3 regions of the Lysinibacillus canaveralius genome follow, and region 3 is predicted to be linked to each of the others. Evidence: riboswitches for the same ligand, from Rfam matches in the RefSeq annotation. Region 3 holds a riboswitch; each other region holds the start of a gene.
What was found. A riboswitch is a leader RNA that binds a small molecule or an ion and turns the genes downstream of it on or off. The one in region 3 is predicted to bind thiamine pyrophosphate.
Positions count from the first base shown of each region.

Region 1: it holds a riboswitch for thiamine pyrophosphate, as region 3 does, so the genes downstream of both, AA0Y26_RS11390 (3-oxoacyl-ACP reductase) here and thiT (energy-coupled thiamine transporter ThiT) in region 3, are expected to answer to the same signal.
Region 2: it holds a riboswitch for thiamine pyrophosphate, as region 3 does, so the genes downstream of both, AA0Y26_RS12470 (thiamine phosphate synthase) here and thiT (energy-coupled thiamine transporter ThiT) in region 3, are expected to answer to the same signal.

Region 1 covers NZ_CP154840.1:2,254,034-2,258,189, reverse strand. The annotation lists gene AA0Y26_RS11405 (NAD(P)-binding domain-containing protein) at 1-863, shown strand, start outside; gene AA0Y26_RS11400 (N-acetyltransferase family protein) at 1,158-1,349, shown strand; gene AA0Y26_RS11395 (hypothetical protein) at 1,629-1,868, shown strand; TPP riboswitch at 2,093-2,190, shown strand; TPP riboswitch at 2,247-2,345, shown strand; gene AA0Y26_RS11390 (3-oxoacyl-ACP reductase) at 2,537-3,298, shown strand; gene AA0Y26_RS11385 (MFS transporter) at 3,699-4,156, opposite strand, start outside.
Region 2 covers NZ_CP154840.1:2,457,764-2,461,919, reverse strand. The annotation lists gene AA0Y26_RS12480 (YozE family protein) at 105-320, shown strand; gene deoD (purine-nucleoside phosphorylase) at 441-1,148, shown strand; TPP riboswitch at 1,684-1,781, shown strand; TPP riboswitch at 1,890-1,999, shown strand; gene AA0Y26_RS12470 (thiamine phosphate synthase) at 2,101-2,709, shown strand; gene thiO (glycine oxidase ThiO) at 2,693-3,799, shown strand; gene thiS (sulfur carrier protein ThiS) at 3,807-4,001, shown strand; gene AA0Y26_RS12455 (thiazole synthase) at 4,005-4,156, shown strand, end outside.
Region 3 covers NZ_CP154840.1:3,122,938-3,127,093, reverse strand. The annotation lists gene AA0Y26_RS15835 (hypothetical protein) at 1-391, shown strand, start outside; gene AA0Y26_RS15830 (hypothetical protein) at 602-1,534, shown strand; TPP riboswitch at 1,607-1,716, shown strand; gene thiT (energy-coupled thiamine transporter ThiT) at 1,805-2,368, shown strand; gene tenA (thiaminase II) at 2,382-3,074, shown strand; gene thiM (hydroxyethylthiazole kinase) at 3,052-3,816, shown strand; gene thiD (bifunctional hydroxymethylpyrimidine kinase/phosphomethylpyrimidine kinase) at 3,801-4,156, shown strand, end outside.

The DNA of each region.
Region 1 (4,156 bases), 870 kb from region 3:
AACCATTTATCCTGCATGTAAATACTTGCTGTGGTACAAAGCAGATGAAGGCAAGTGCGGTAATAGATGCTACAGGCACTTGGGGTAATCCGAATCCTGCGTTAAGCAATGGTGTATGGCTGACCTCGGAGAAAAAGCTGGCTGACCGTATTGACTATCATATTCCGGATGTTGATGAAAACCATACACTTTATGCGAATAAACGAATAGCTGTGGTGGGCGGCGGTCATTCGGCAATTCATTCTTTATTAAATTTAGTAGCCGTAAAAGAAAAACACCCCGATACTGTTATTACGTGGATTCTACGGAAACTTCGTGTGGAAGATGCCTACGGGGGCGGCTCTAACGATGAACTGGCTGCGCGTGGAGAATTAGGTGTACGCATTGCTGGATATGTGCAAAAAGGGATTGTACAAGTAGAGACATCTTTTCGTATTCAAACGGTTTATGAACAGGACGGTATTGTACTGAAAGGTGAAAATAAAGTACTTGAATCATTTGATCGACTAGTAGTCAATACAGGAAGCCGGCCGACTTTTGACATGCACCGTGAACTGCGCTACCAGGCGGATGCTATTACTGAAGCAGTACCGGCTTTAGCGCCGCTTATCGATCCGAATGAGCATAGCTGTGGCAGTGTACCTCCGCATGGTGAAAAGGAATTGCGTCAGCCTGAACAGAATTTTTATATAGTGGGGGCAAAATCATATGGACGCGCACCTACATTTTTGATGGCAACAGGCTATGAGCAAGTTCGTTCAGTTGTCGCTTATTTAGCTGGTGATATAGAAGCTGCAAGAAACGTACAGCTCAGTCTGCCGGAAACGGGTGTCTGTTACAGCGGTATAGGCGGTTGTTGCTAGGAAAGGTATTGGGTAGAGCTTGCAGAAGGGTTGCATACACAACTAGTCTTTTAAGTAAAAGATCATTCTTTATGATTTACAAAATAAGGCGGTTTCCTTAACGGAAGTCGCTTTTATAGGAGGAACAAAATGATTCGGAAAATGGCGAATCAAGATATAGAGATTGTTGTTGCTATTTATCAGGAAGGGATGAATACGGGTTGATCAACCTTTGAAACAATCGCACCAACACCAGCAAAATGGGATATAAAATTTGATAAAGGTTTGCGGGTTGTCTACGAAGAGAATGGGGCTGTGCAAGGGTGGATATCTGTTACGCCCATTTCAGTGCGTGAAGTATACAAAGGTGTTGCAGAAATAAGTATTTACATCAGGCAATCTGTTTCTGGAAAAGGGGTTAGCAGTATTTTATTGGAAGCTCTTTGTGAAGAATGCAGAAAATCAGGTTACAGGATGCTTCAATCATCCATTTTTCTAGAAAAATAGTGCAAGCCATTAGAGTACACGAAAAAGCCGGATTTCGTTTCGTAGGCGTTCGTGAAAAAATTGCATAACGAGACGGCTCCTGGTATAACACAGTGTTGATGGAGAAGCGGCTGGTTGACTAGCTTTTTAAGTGTTAACATGCAGGATGATAGACGAGATATTTACCTATACGTGTGCTTTGATAGTTAATTAGAAATAAAAGGTGAAATTATGCAGGTAAATACATGGAATTGATAGGAATATACTTATTTCTAAGTAGAATCTGATAGGGGTTTTACTTTGGAGCAGCAACAATTCAAGATAATTAAGTATAACCCTAAGTATGCTGAGCAGACAGTAGAAATTAAACCCGATATTTATAAATATGGTTTAGAATATGCTATCGATGAGAGTAGACGTGCTGAGATTACACCAATTTTGAATAAATTTGCTTTAAAGCTTCGCAATGCCCCTTTAGTTCCTGACTGTAGTTTTGTAAGTGCGGATCGTTACACTTTTATAAAAAAATTACGAAATTAATATTAGTGTTAGTCTGAGCATGGAACAGTATATCCTTTTAAACTTTAAGTGATTTAGGACAAGTGCTTGACTTTCTGGTATAGAGTTATATTATTAATATCTCTCTTATGAAAGGTTACAAACGATTGATTGGGACAATTGTTGGCTGCTTGTAAGGATGTAGTATTTAAGTTTAAAATGTACTTGTTAATAACAGCGAACTTTGATAGAATCAAGCTAATTAAATGCATTTGCAGGGGGACACAGTTGTGTTGAGAAGGTAAAACCTGACCCTTAGAACCTGACCGTTAATACGGACGTAGGGAGCAAAGTACATATTATTTTCCTGTACTTACTATGGCTCCGCGTAATTTACGTGGAGCTTTTCTTATGCAAATACTTTAATTGCAGGGGGACACAGTTGTGTTGAGAAGGTTAAAACCTGACCCTTAGAACCTGACAGTTAACACTGACGTAGGGAGCAATTATAGGTGTAGTATACACTTTTTTGGGCGTCTCTATATTAATAGGGACGTTTTTTTGCACTTACGTCTATCTAGTGAGGAGGAAACTGTATGGGGTTTTGTAAAAAGTTCGAAAAGGTGCAGATATCTTTACTGTCGTTTCCGTTCTTTACAAAATTCCGGGTCCCAAACAACTTTACAAAAATTAAGTAAGGGGAAATTATAATGAAACTACATGAACAAACCGTTTTAGTTACAGGTGCAAGTAGAGGCGTTGGAGAAGAACTCGTTAAAGCTTTTGTTAAGGAGGGGGCTAATGTCGTACTGAATTATTATAAAAGCGAGGAAAAAGCAACGCGTTTAGCGCAAAGTTTGGGTCCTCAGGTTATCGCTTTACAAGCAGATATACGCAATCAACAAGAAGTGCAGCAACTGGTCGAAACAGCAAAGCAACATTTTCATACGCCGATTACAACCATAGTCAATAATGCGTTGATTGATTTCGAATTTAATCCACTTTCGCAAAAAAATGTGTTTGACCTTCAATGGACTGATTACAATAAGCAATTTGAAGGAACGATTAAGGGTGCTTTGAATAGTATTCAAGCATGTGTTCAGGATATGAAGGACCTGGGATTTGGTCGAATTATAAATATTGGGACAAATTTATTTCAGCATCCCGTAGTAGCTTATCATGAATATACAACAGCTAAAGCAGCATTGCTCGGATTTACACGTAACATGGCCAAAGAGTTAGGTGCGTATGGCATTACAGTCAATATGATGTCTGGCGGACTCTTAAAACAAACGGATGCGAGTAAAGTTACGACAGCAGAAGTATTTCAAATGATTGAAGCTGCAACACCGTTACAAAGAGTGACAACACCAAAAGAGTTAGCAGACGTGGCTTTATTCTTTGCATCACCTTGGGGATGTGCTATCACTGGGCAAAATTTAGTCGTTGATGGTGGTCTTGTTATGGATTAGGATTTCAGAAAAAATCGTTGCAGCGATTTTTTCACCTACACCGGGAATTGTTTGGAGTAGTTTATATTCTTCAAGTTGTACCGCTAACTGATCAATCTCACGCTCCAACGTAGAAAGCTGTTGGTGGTATGCTTGAAGTAAATCTATATATTCAGATTGACAAGCAGGCTATGAAAAAGGGTTGACTGAAATGGGTTACGTTTTGCAGCTGCGATTATATCCTCTGCTTTTTCATACGTTAATTTTCAAAATTGATAAGGGCTTGAATAAAATCAAAATGAACATACACTATGATACTAATCATATGAGGAACCGCTAATTAATAGGAGTAACGGTATACCTAATCATAAAAAAGTATTAGGGAACAACTATATGTTCCTAATACTTTTTTCAACAGGATTTATGCTAATTTCTTTTGTTTCAGGTCTAAATAATAACTAATGAACGTTAGTACACTTGCACAGACTGCAACGATCCCGCCAACCCATGCTACATCCATTAAATTACCTTGATAGTATACAAATCCGCCGAGTGCAGATCCAAATGCGATACCTAAGTTACTTGCTACTGGCATTAGTGAAGCAGCAAGTCCTGTTGCTTTAGGCTGATAAATGCCAGCGAGGTCAATTAAATAAAGCTGAGTAGATGTTGTTAAAAGGATGGCTGTTAACGACATCATACCAATGTTAACCATTCCTAATACATAATGATTTGAAGTCCAATATAAACTTGTTAGAACAACAGCTTGTATGAGAAAAACAAATCGAAGCCGACCAATTGCATTAAAGCCGGCAATCTTACCGGCAAGGATATTACTGAATATCGAGATAAATCCGTATCCAAATAAGATTAAACTAA
Region 2 (4,156 bases), 670 kb from region 3:
ATTTTTCCTTTTAGAAAGTTTGGGTATATAGCATATACCATGTGAATAGTTATTGACAAAACATGAATTCCTAAGTTCAATTAAAAAGAAAGTGAGGAGAGAGGATGAAATCATTCTACCATTTCGTATTAACCTATAGAGGGGCAAGAGATGAAAAAGGACGTTTTGCAGAAGCTGTATTTAATGATCCGGCCTTTCCAAAAGCGGCTGAGGATTTTGACGAATTGACGGCTTATATTGAGATGCAGGCACATGAGGAGATGTCCACTTCTGTATTTGATGAATTATGGGACTTATATGCAACAAAATATCAATTATAGGAAGCATGAGAAGGAATTAACAAACTACTCTAACTTTTCAAAGCAAGACGTCTAACGATTGCATCAAACAGGAAAACGAAGTATCATTAACTTGAAAATAACTGAAATGAGGGACTATTTATGAGTATCCATATTGCTGCTAAACAAGGCGAAATCGCTGATATCGTATTACTTCCAGGAGATCCGCTTCGTGCGAAATTCATCGCAGAAACATTTTTGGAAGATGTAACATGCTACAACGAAGTGCGTAACATGTTTGGATATACAGGTACATACAAAGGTCGCCGTGTATCTGTGCAAGGGACAGGTATGGGTGTACCTTCTATCTCGATCTATGCAACGGAACTTATGCAAGAATACGGTGTACAAAAATTAATCCGTGTTGGTACATGCGGTGCGATTCAAAAAGACGTAAAAGTGCGTGACGTTATTTTAGCACAAGCGGCTTCTACAGATTCACGCTTAAACCAAGTGATCTGGGGCGGCGGTATTGACTTTGCTCCAACTGCTGACTTCGATCTACTTCATAAAGCATACAATGCTGGTAAAGAAGCGGGCTTGAACTTGAAAGTGGGGAACATCTTCACTGCCGACATGTTCTATTCAGATGAAGAACAAAATGAAAAGCTTGCGAAATATGGCGTATTAGCAGTTGAAATGGAAGCTGCAGCACTATATACACTAGCAGCGAAGTTTGGACGTCAAGCATTAGCAGTACTGACTGTTTCTGACCACATTATTACTGGTGAGGTAACATCTTCTGAAGAGCGTCAAACAACGTTCAAAGACATGATGGTTGTAGCGCTTGAAGCTGCGATTCAAGAGTAGGAATACCAAGGGTTTGGTATTTGGTACTTTTTAACAAGTGCCCATAGTATGATTTGAGAAGTGCCTGACAGGTAAAAACTTGTCGGGTGCTTTTTTAGTTTAACGAATCAAATAGTGAGGTTGCGTTTTCCTTTTGTTCAATTGACAAAGGCATTTAGTGAGTCTGGGGGGTTAATACAAATTCACAACAATTGGCGGGATTGCAAAATTTAGATGATGTGTGAGCGGTGCTAGAGGTTTTTTATGGAGTTATGCTACGTTTTATCATAGCTGACTGTTGCTTTTATGATACAAGAGGGTTTAGATACAACACAATAGGCTTGAAGTAAAAGAAATACTTGTTTTTTATTGAATTGGTTGGTTGTTATTTGAGGTACATGAGAAAGATGAGAAAAGAAACTTGTTCATATAATTCAAAGTGAATCAACGCTAACGATTAAAAACCTTTTATCCCGCTTGGATCTAATGAATAATTCATACGATTCAAAAAATTATTGCATTTAACCATTTTTATCAGTACAATAAAAACAATTCAATGAATTTGCAGGGGGACGCGTGTGTGTTGAGAAGGTAAAACCTGACCCTTAGAACCTGACAGTTAATACTGGCGTAGGGAGCGATGAGTACATACATATGCACTTTTTAGGCATCTCTACTTTTGTAGTGGTGCCTTTATTACGCCTCAATATGAAGGGGAATGATGATATTCAGCAAACGGCAGATAGCCTATAAATTGAAAATGAATTTTACTAGGGGATCCCTTGATAAGGGCTGAGACGAAAGTAGGTACTTTTAAACCCTCATAACCTGATCAGATTTGTATCTGCGTAGGGAAGTAGCGGATGTTTATGTTTTGTGTGCCTTTGTGCATATGTTGCATTCAAACAGAACCACTTTCCTTTTGGGAGAGTGGTTTTTTGTTGCTTAAAATCAATAAAGGGAGCATGTAAATATGAAGCTAATGGCTGTAACAGATGATTGCCAGTCGGTTTTGGAGTTAGCGCAGGAAATAATTCAAATCCAGTATAGTGTTGATTTTATTCAAATACGCGAAAAGTCAAAGACGGTAAAGGAAGTGATGGCGCTGCTTGAATATTTGGACGAGGGAGGTGTGCCAAAAGAGAAACTCATCATCAATGATCGGTTGGATATTGCTTTGTGCAGCGGTATCCAAACAGTGCATTTACCAGAAAAGGGGCTGCCTGTGCAACAGGTAAAAGAGCGATTTCCGCATCTTCATGTAGGGAAATCTGTTCATGATTATGAGGGAGCTAAGGAGGCGGAGCGACAAGGAGCTGATTATGTGCTATACGGACATTGCTTTGAAACGAATAGCAAAAAAGGAAAGGCCCCAAACGGTCTTACCCCCATTATTGAAATGAAAGGGAGTTTAAAGATTCCCGTCTATGCGATTGGTGGTATTCAGGTAAATCGGCTCCAGGCATTGCGGGACGTGCAGGCAGATGGCATTGCGGTGATGTCGGGTATTTTTTCAGCCCATCGTCCAGTTGCTGAAGCAGAGCATTTTAGGGAGGCCATTCAATATGCAAAAAAGCTATGAGGTAGCCGTGATTGGCGGCGGGATTATTGGCAGTGCTATTGCTTACTATTTAGCGAAGGAGCAGGTCGATGTAGCCGTGCTAGAGGAAGGTCAGATTGGTTTAAAAGCGACAAGCGCAGCAGCCGGCATGCTCGGTGCCCATTCGGAATTGGAGGATGAGGTGAAAGCCTTTTTCTCTTTTGCGAGGTATAGTCAGTCTCTTTATTCCGTGTTAAAGGAAGAATTATACGAGCAGAGCGGGATTGACTTAGGTTTTAGGAAAGGGGGGATTTTAAAGCTTGCATTTTCTGAGCGTGACAAAGAAAAATTAGCAATGGTACTTGCACAGCCTACGGTGACATGGCTTGAACCAGAGGAAGTAAGAAATCTAGAGCAAGAAGTTACCCCGGATATCTTAGGTGCAGCTTATATTGAAGAGGATATAAATGTGTTGCCGGCGCGTGTATGCCAAGCCTTCGCAAAAGGTGCTCAGCTGTATGGTGCATCAATTGTAGAGCATACAAAGGTGTTGCATATTAAAAAACAGCAGGATCTGTTTGAAATTGAAACGACAAAGGAGCTTTTCAAAGCAAAGCGTATTGTCATTGCCAGTGGTGTGTGGAGTACTCCGTTCTTTCGGCAGCTTGGGTTACAGCACGAAATGATACCAGTCAAAGGGGAATGTATAGCTGTTGAGAGTGCCAATTTTGTTTTAAAGCACACGATTTTTCATGATAAATATTATATTGTGCCAAGAAATAATGGGGAGCTGGTCATTGGCGCTACGATGCAGGAAAATGACTGGTCAGAGCAAGTAAGCTTAAATGGGGTAGAGACTTTAATTCAAAAGGCGAAGGCACTATTCCCTGCGATTGGCCAGATGAATATAAAGGCTAGTTGGTCAGGGCTTCGGCCACAAACGTTTAATCAAAAGCCCTTCATCGGATTTCACCCAGAGGATAATGCAATTTTGTTTGCAACTGGACATTATCGTAATGGTGTGCTGCTAGCTCCGGCAACAGGCGAGATGATTGCCAGTCTTATTTTAAGAAAGGATATGAAACAAGAATGGGTGGAGGAATTTCAAGTAGGCGGCCCATTTAGGAGGTGAGAAAGGGATGTCTATTACGGTAAATGGCAAGCAAGTTGAGCTGTTTGAAAGCGTTCAACAATTGTTGGCGCATTATAGCTTAGAAAATCGCATCGTTGTCGTTGAAGTAAATCGGGATATTGTGATGAAAGAAGACTATGCAACGACTCGCCTATCACATGGCGATGTAGTGGAAATTGTTCATTTTGTTGGAGGAGGATGAAGTATGTTAAAAATTGCAGATCGTACATATCATTCAAGGCTTTTATTAGGTACGGGGAAATATCCATCATTTGAGGTACAGAAAAAAGCGGTAGAAGTATCGCAGGCAGAAATTTTAACGTTTGCTGTAAGAAGAATGAATATTTTTTCAGCGGA
Region 3 (4,156 bases):
TGATGAAGTTGCCGTCCGTTCAGAGGGAAGAGAAATTTCAACGATGCTGCGAAAACAGTTTCGCATTACCGCCCAGTACCGGGAAATTAAGGAGACACTTAATGAATTGTACCGGATTTTAGAGGATCAGGCAGACGAACGCCTCAATGACCTGTTATTTATTCTAACAATCTTTACCGTGATTTCCGGTATTTACGGAATGAATCTTGTCATCGAAGAATGGAAGGGCAATATTGACTGGTCCCAGGTAGCTGATTATTCAATATTTGAATGGATATCGTTTGCTGTAGCCTTATTTGGTATTGGGCTATCTTTCTTCCTCGTTGGCAATTTAGCGTATCGTACAATCAGCAGAAAAATTAAAAAACGGATACGGCAAAAACAATTATAAAGAGATGCCCCTAATTTGGGGTGTCTTTTTTGTTTTGAAAATCAAAATAGAGGATGGTGCCGTCTAAACGGTAATGATAACATCCTAAATCCCTTATGGCAGTTATGCCAAAGGTCTTAGGTGCTCAATCTGGGTAAGGATGCTTTTGTTCTTTCTGGTAAGTATTGTATATAATAATAGGAAACAACATAAAGAGGGGTAGACAAAAAGATGGCCTTATGGCTGATAGGCGGTTGTTTAATTTTCTTGTTGGCTGCGGCATTCACGCTGATGATTGTGGCGCTCTTCTTCCTAGGTGAGGATTCTCTCCTTGCTGAAGAGGCGGTTTCTGAGACGATTTCACAAGAAAATGTTTGTTTTGAAGGAGAAATTTATAATGAAGAAGAGCAAATTTGTATACTTGAGGTAAAGTGCGATTCTTCAGAAGACTGCGCAGCCTGGGGGGACCAGTTAATTGTAGAGCTTGAAGGCGTATATGGGCCTCTGGACGATTATACCGTCATGGATGATGTGTTAATACCTGAAGAAATTATCTACATGTACGAAATTGATAATAATGTAGTGCGTGAAAATGTAGAGGAAGACTATTTATGGCAGTGGTACAGCTTTGATTGGATGACTCCCGATGAGATGACAACAATGATAGATGCGGTCGAGATTTTTGAAGGCAATGAGACGAATGCTTATGTCAAGGTAGCAGGGGGTACCAGTGCAACGCTCGGACTGAACGCAGAGCCTTTCATGCCGTCCGAAACTATTCAAAATAATCTGCACGAACTGGCACACCTGTTATCTCTAACGCCGGAAGAAGTAGATTATAGCCTACCTGAAAGATATTGCTGGACGAATTATACAGAAGAGGGCGGCTGCTTCTATGAAGATTCGTACCTCTATCAATTTTATGGACGATTTTGGCTCCTGGATTATGAGGAGACGAGCGAGTATTTTTTAAGTGAATATGCAACAACCCATGAGCAGGAGGATTTTGCCGAATCCTTTATGTATTTTGTCCTATATCCTAAACCGGAAGGAAGTACGGTAGCAGATCAAAAAATCCTATTCTTTTATGAATTTGAAGAGATGGTAATGCTGCGTGCAGAGCTATTAGCAAGGATTGCTACATGGCTTCCACGTACAGGATAAAATAACTAAATTTTTGAAATCACCTTGCGGGGATTTTTTGTTTCAGATATGATAAAGCCATTACAACTTAATAGTAACCACAGGAGGGGCCGAGCGAGTCGGCTGAGATTGTGCACGGATGCTGCACTGACTCTTAGAACCTGTAAGTTAGCACTTGCGTAGGGATGTGGATAGAAACCGACTTCAAAACGATGTCAGGCTCTGTCCTGATGTCGTTTTTTTTCGTTCTATTCCTTCTCTCGTTACTCTATGAGAGAAAGGAGAGGAAATATGGAGAAAAGAAAATTGAGGATGTGGATTGAAATAGCGCTGTTTGCCAGTATCGGTGTTATTTTCGATATGCTGACCATCAACTTTATGCCCCAAGGAGGCGGAATTTCCTTACAGATGATTCCGATTCTTCTGATTGCAATAAGATGGGGGCTGCTCGCAGGTGTTTCAACCGGCATGCTGATCGGATTTATTGACATTGCTACTGGAGTACCTGTCTATCACTGGGCCCAGGTGTTTTTGGATCATTGCCTCGCTACTGCAGCAGTTGGAATGGCTGCTCTTTTGAACAAGCCAATTCATGACGCTTTGCACAATGGCCGTAAACAGAAGCTGATACTATTTTTGACAGCAGCAATCTGTATGGCAGGATTTTTTAAATTCTGGGTTCACGTTATTTCAGGAGTGATATTTTTCTATATGTTTGCGGATGGTCAGAATGTGTGGCTCTATTCCATCATTTATAATGCTACACCAATGGTCCCAACAATTGGGGTGACGATTATTTGCACGATCCTGTTACTCACTTCGTCACCAAGACTTGTCATACCAAAATTAGCATAAAGGAGAGGTAACGATGTCATTTTGTCAAGCTGTTCGAAAAGAAACAAACCGTTATTTTGAAGAAAGCTTCAAGCACCCATTTGTGAAAGGATTGGTCAACGGTACATTGCCGATTGAAAAGTTCGCCTATTATATGCTGCAGGATGCCTACTATTTGAAACATTACTCTAAAGTTTTGGCATTGACTGCTGTGAAAGCAGAAAAGGAAGCAGATATGAAATTCTTTTTAGAAAAGGCGCAATTTGTTCAGCAATCGGAACTGCTGCTGCATACAACTGTTTTTCAGGAGCTGGGTATTACGGAAGAACAAATTGCCGGCTTCATGCCGGCACCTGCTGCCTATAACTATGTAAGCCACATGTATCAAGCAGTATACAATGGCGATGCTGCAGAAAGCTTTGCAGCAATGCTGCCGTGCCCTTGGCTGTATCAGGAGATAGGAGAGCATTACCGCGATGCAAAGCCCGGGGTAAAAGTGTATGAAGATTGGATCAATATGTACAGCGATATTGCATTTAAACAATCCATTGAGGAGCAGATTGAAATGATGGACCGCTATGCACATGAAAATCCTCATAAAAACGAGATATTAAAGCAGCATTTTATTCGAAGCTGTTATTATGAATGGCAATTTTGGGAGATGTCTTGGACGATACAGGACTGGGAAGGAGAGGTAAAGAAATATGAGCTTATCGAACATTTATAAAAAAAAGCCGCTTGTACATTGTATTACAAACACCGTAGCAGCTAATTTCACGGCAAATGGCCTGCTGGCAATTGGTGCATCACCAATTATGGCCGATGAGGCATTAGAAGCAGAAGAAATGGTACGTATTGCAGATGCCTTGCTTCTTAATATCGGTACTTTACACGAAACTACGGCTAGAACGATGCTTATTGCGGGAAAAGCAGCAAACGAAAAAGGCATTCCAGTTGTGCTGGATCCGGTGGCGGTCGGTGCCTCTCTTTACCGCCAACAAATCGCAAAAGAAATCCTCGGGCAGATTCGGATTGATTGTATTCGCTGTAATGTTGGGGAGCTTGCTGTCGTTGCCGGCGTTCCTTGGGAATCAAGAGGCGTCGATAGTGGGGAAGGGCAGATCGATATTATTGAGACAGCAAAGCTTGTTGCTAATACGTACAATACCCTTGTGTTTGTGACAGGAAGTACAGACATTGTAACAAATGGAAAGGAAACTTTTCAGATTCAGGGAGGAAATGAGCGGATTACCCATGTAACAGCTACTGGCTGTCTACTTAGCGCTATTTGTGCAGCAGGGCTAGCGTCCAATGATAGAAAAGTGGAGACATTACAGGACATTTCATCCAATTACAAGAAGGCAGCTGAATTAGCAGGTGAACAGCACTATATTGGCAGCTTTCAAATCAGTTTGTTAAATGCGCTCGAACGTCTCGCACAGGGGGAAAAAGAATGGACATTGTTATGACGGTAGCAGGCTCGGATTCGGGCGGAGGAGCAGGTATCCAGGCAGATTTAAAAACGTTTCAGGAGATTGGTGTATTCGGTACAACGGCCATTACGGCATTAACTGCACAGAATACATGGGGAGTTGAAGGGATTTTTCCGGTAGAGAAAGATTTTGTTGAACAGCAAATGCTAACTGTTTTTCAGGACATGCCGGTTCGAGCTCTTAAAACGGGTATGCTCTTTTCCTCTGAAATCATTGAGACCGTTGCACAAGTGCTAGCTGAAAAAAATATGTTCGTTGTTATTGATCCGGTCATGATTGCAAAGGGAGGAGCTGCATTACTTCAAAGAAGTGCTAT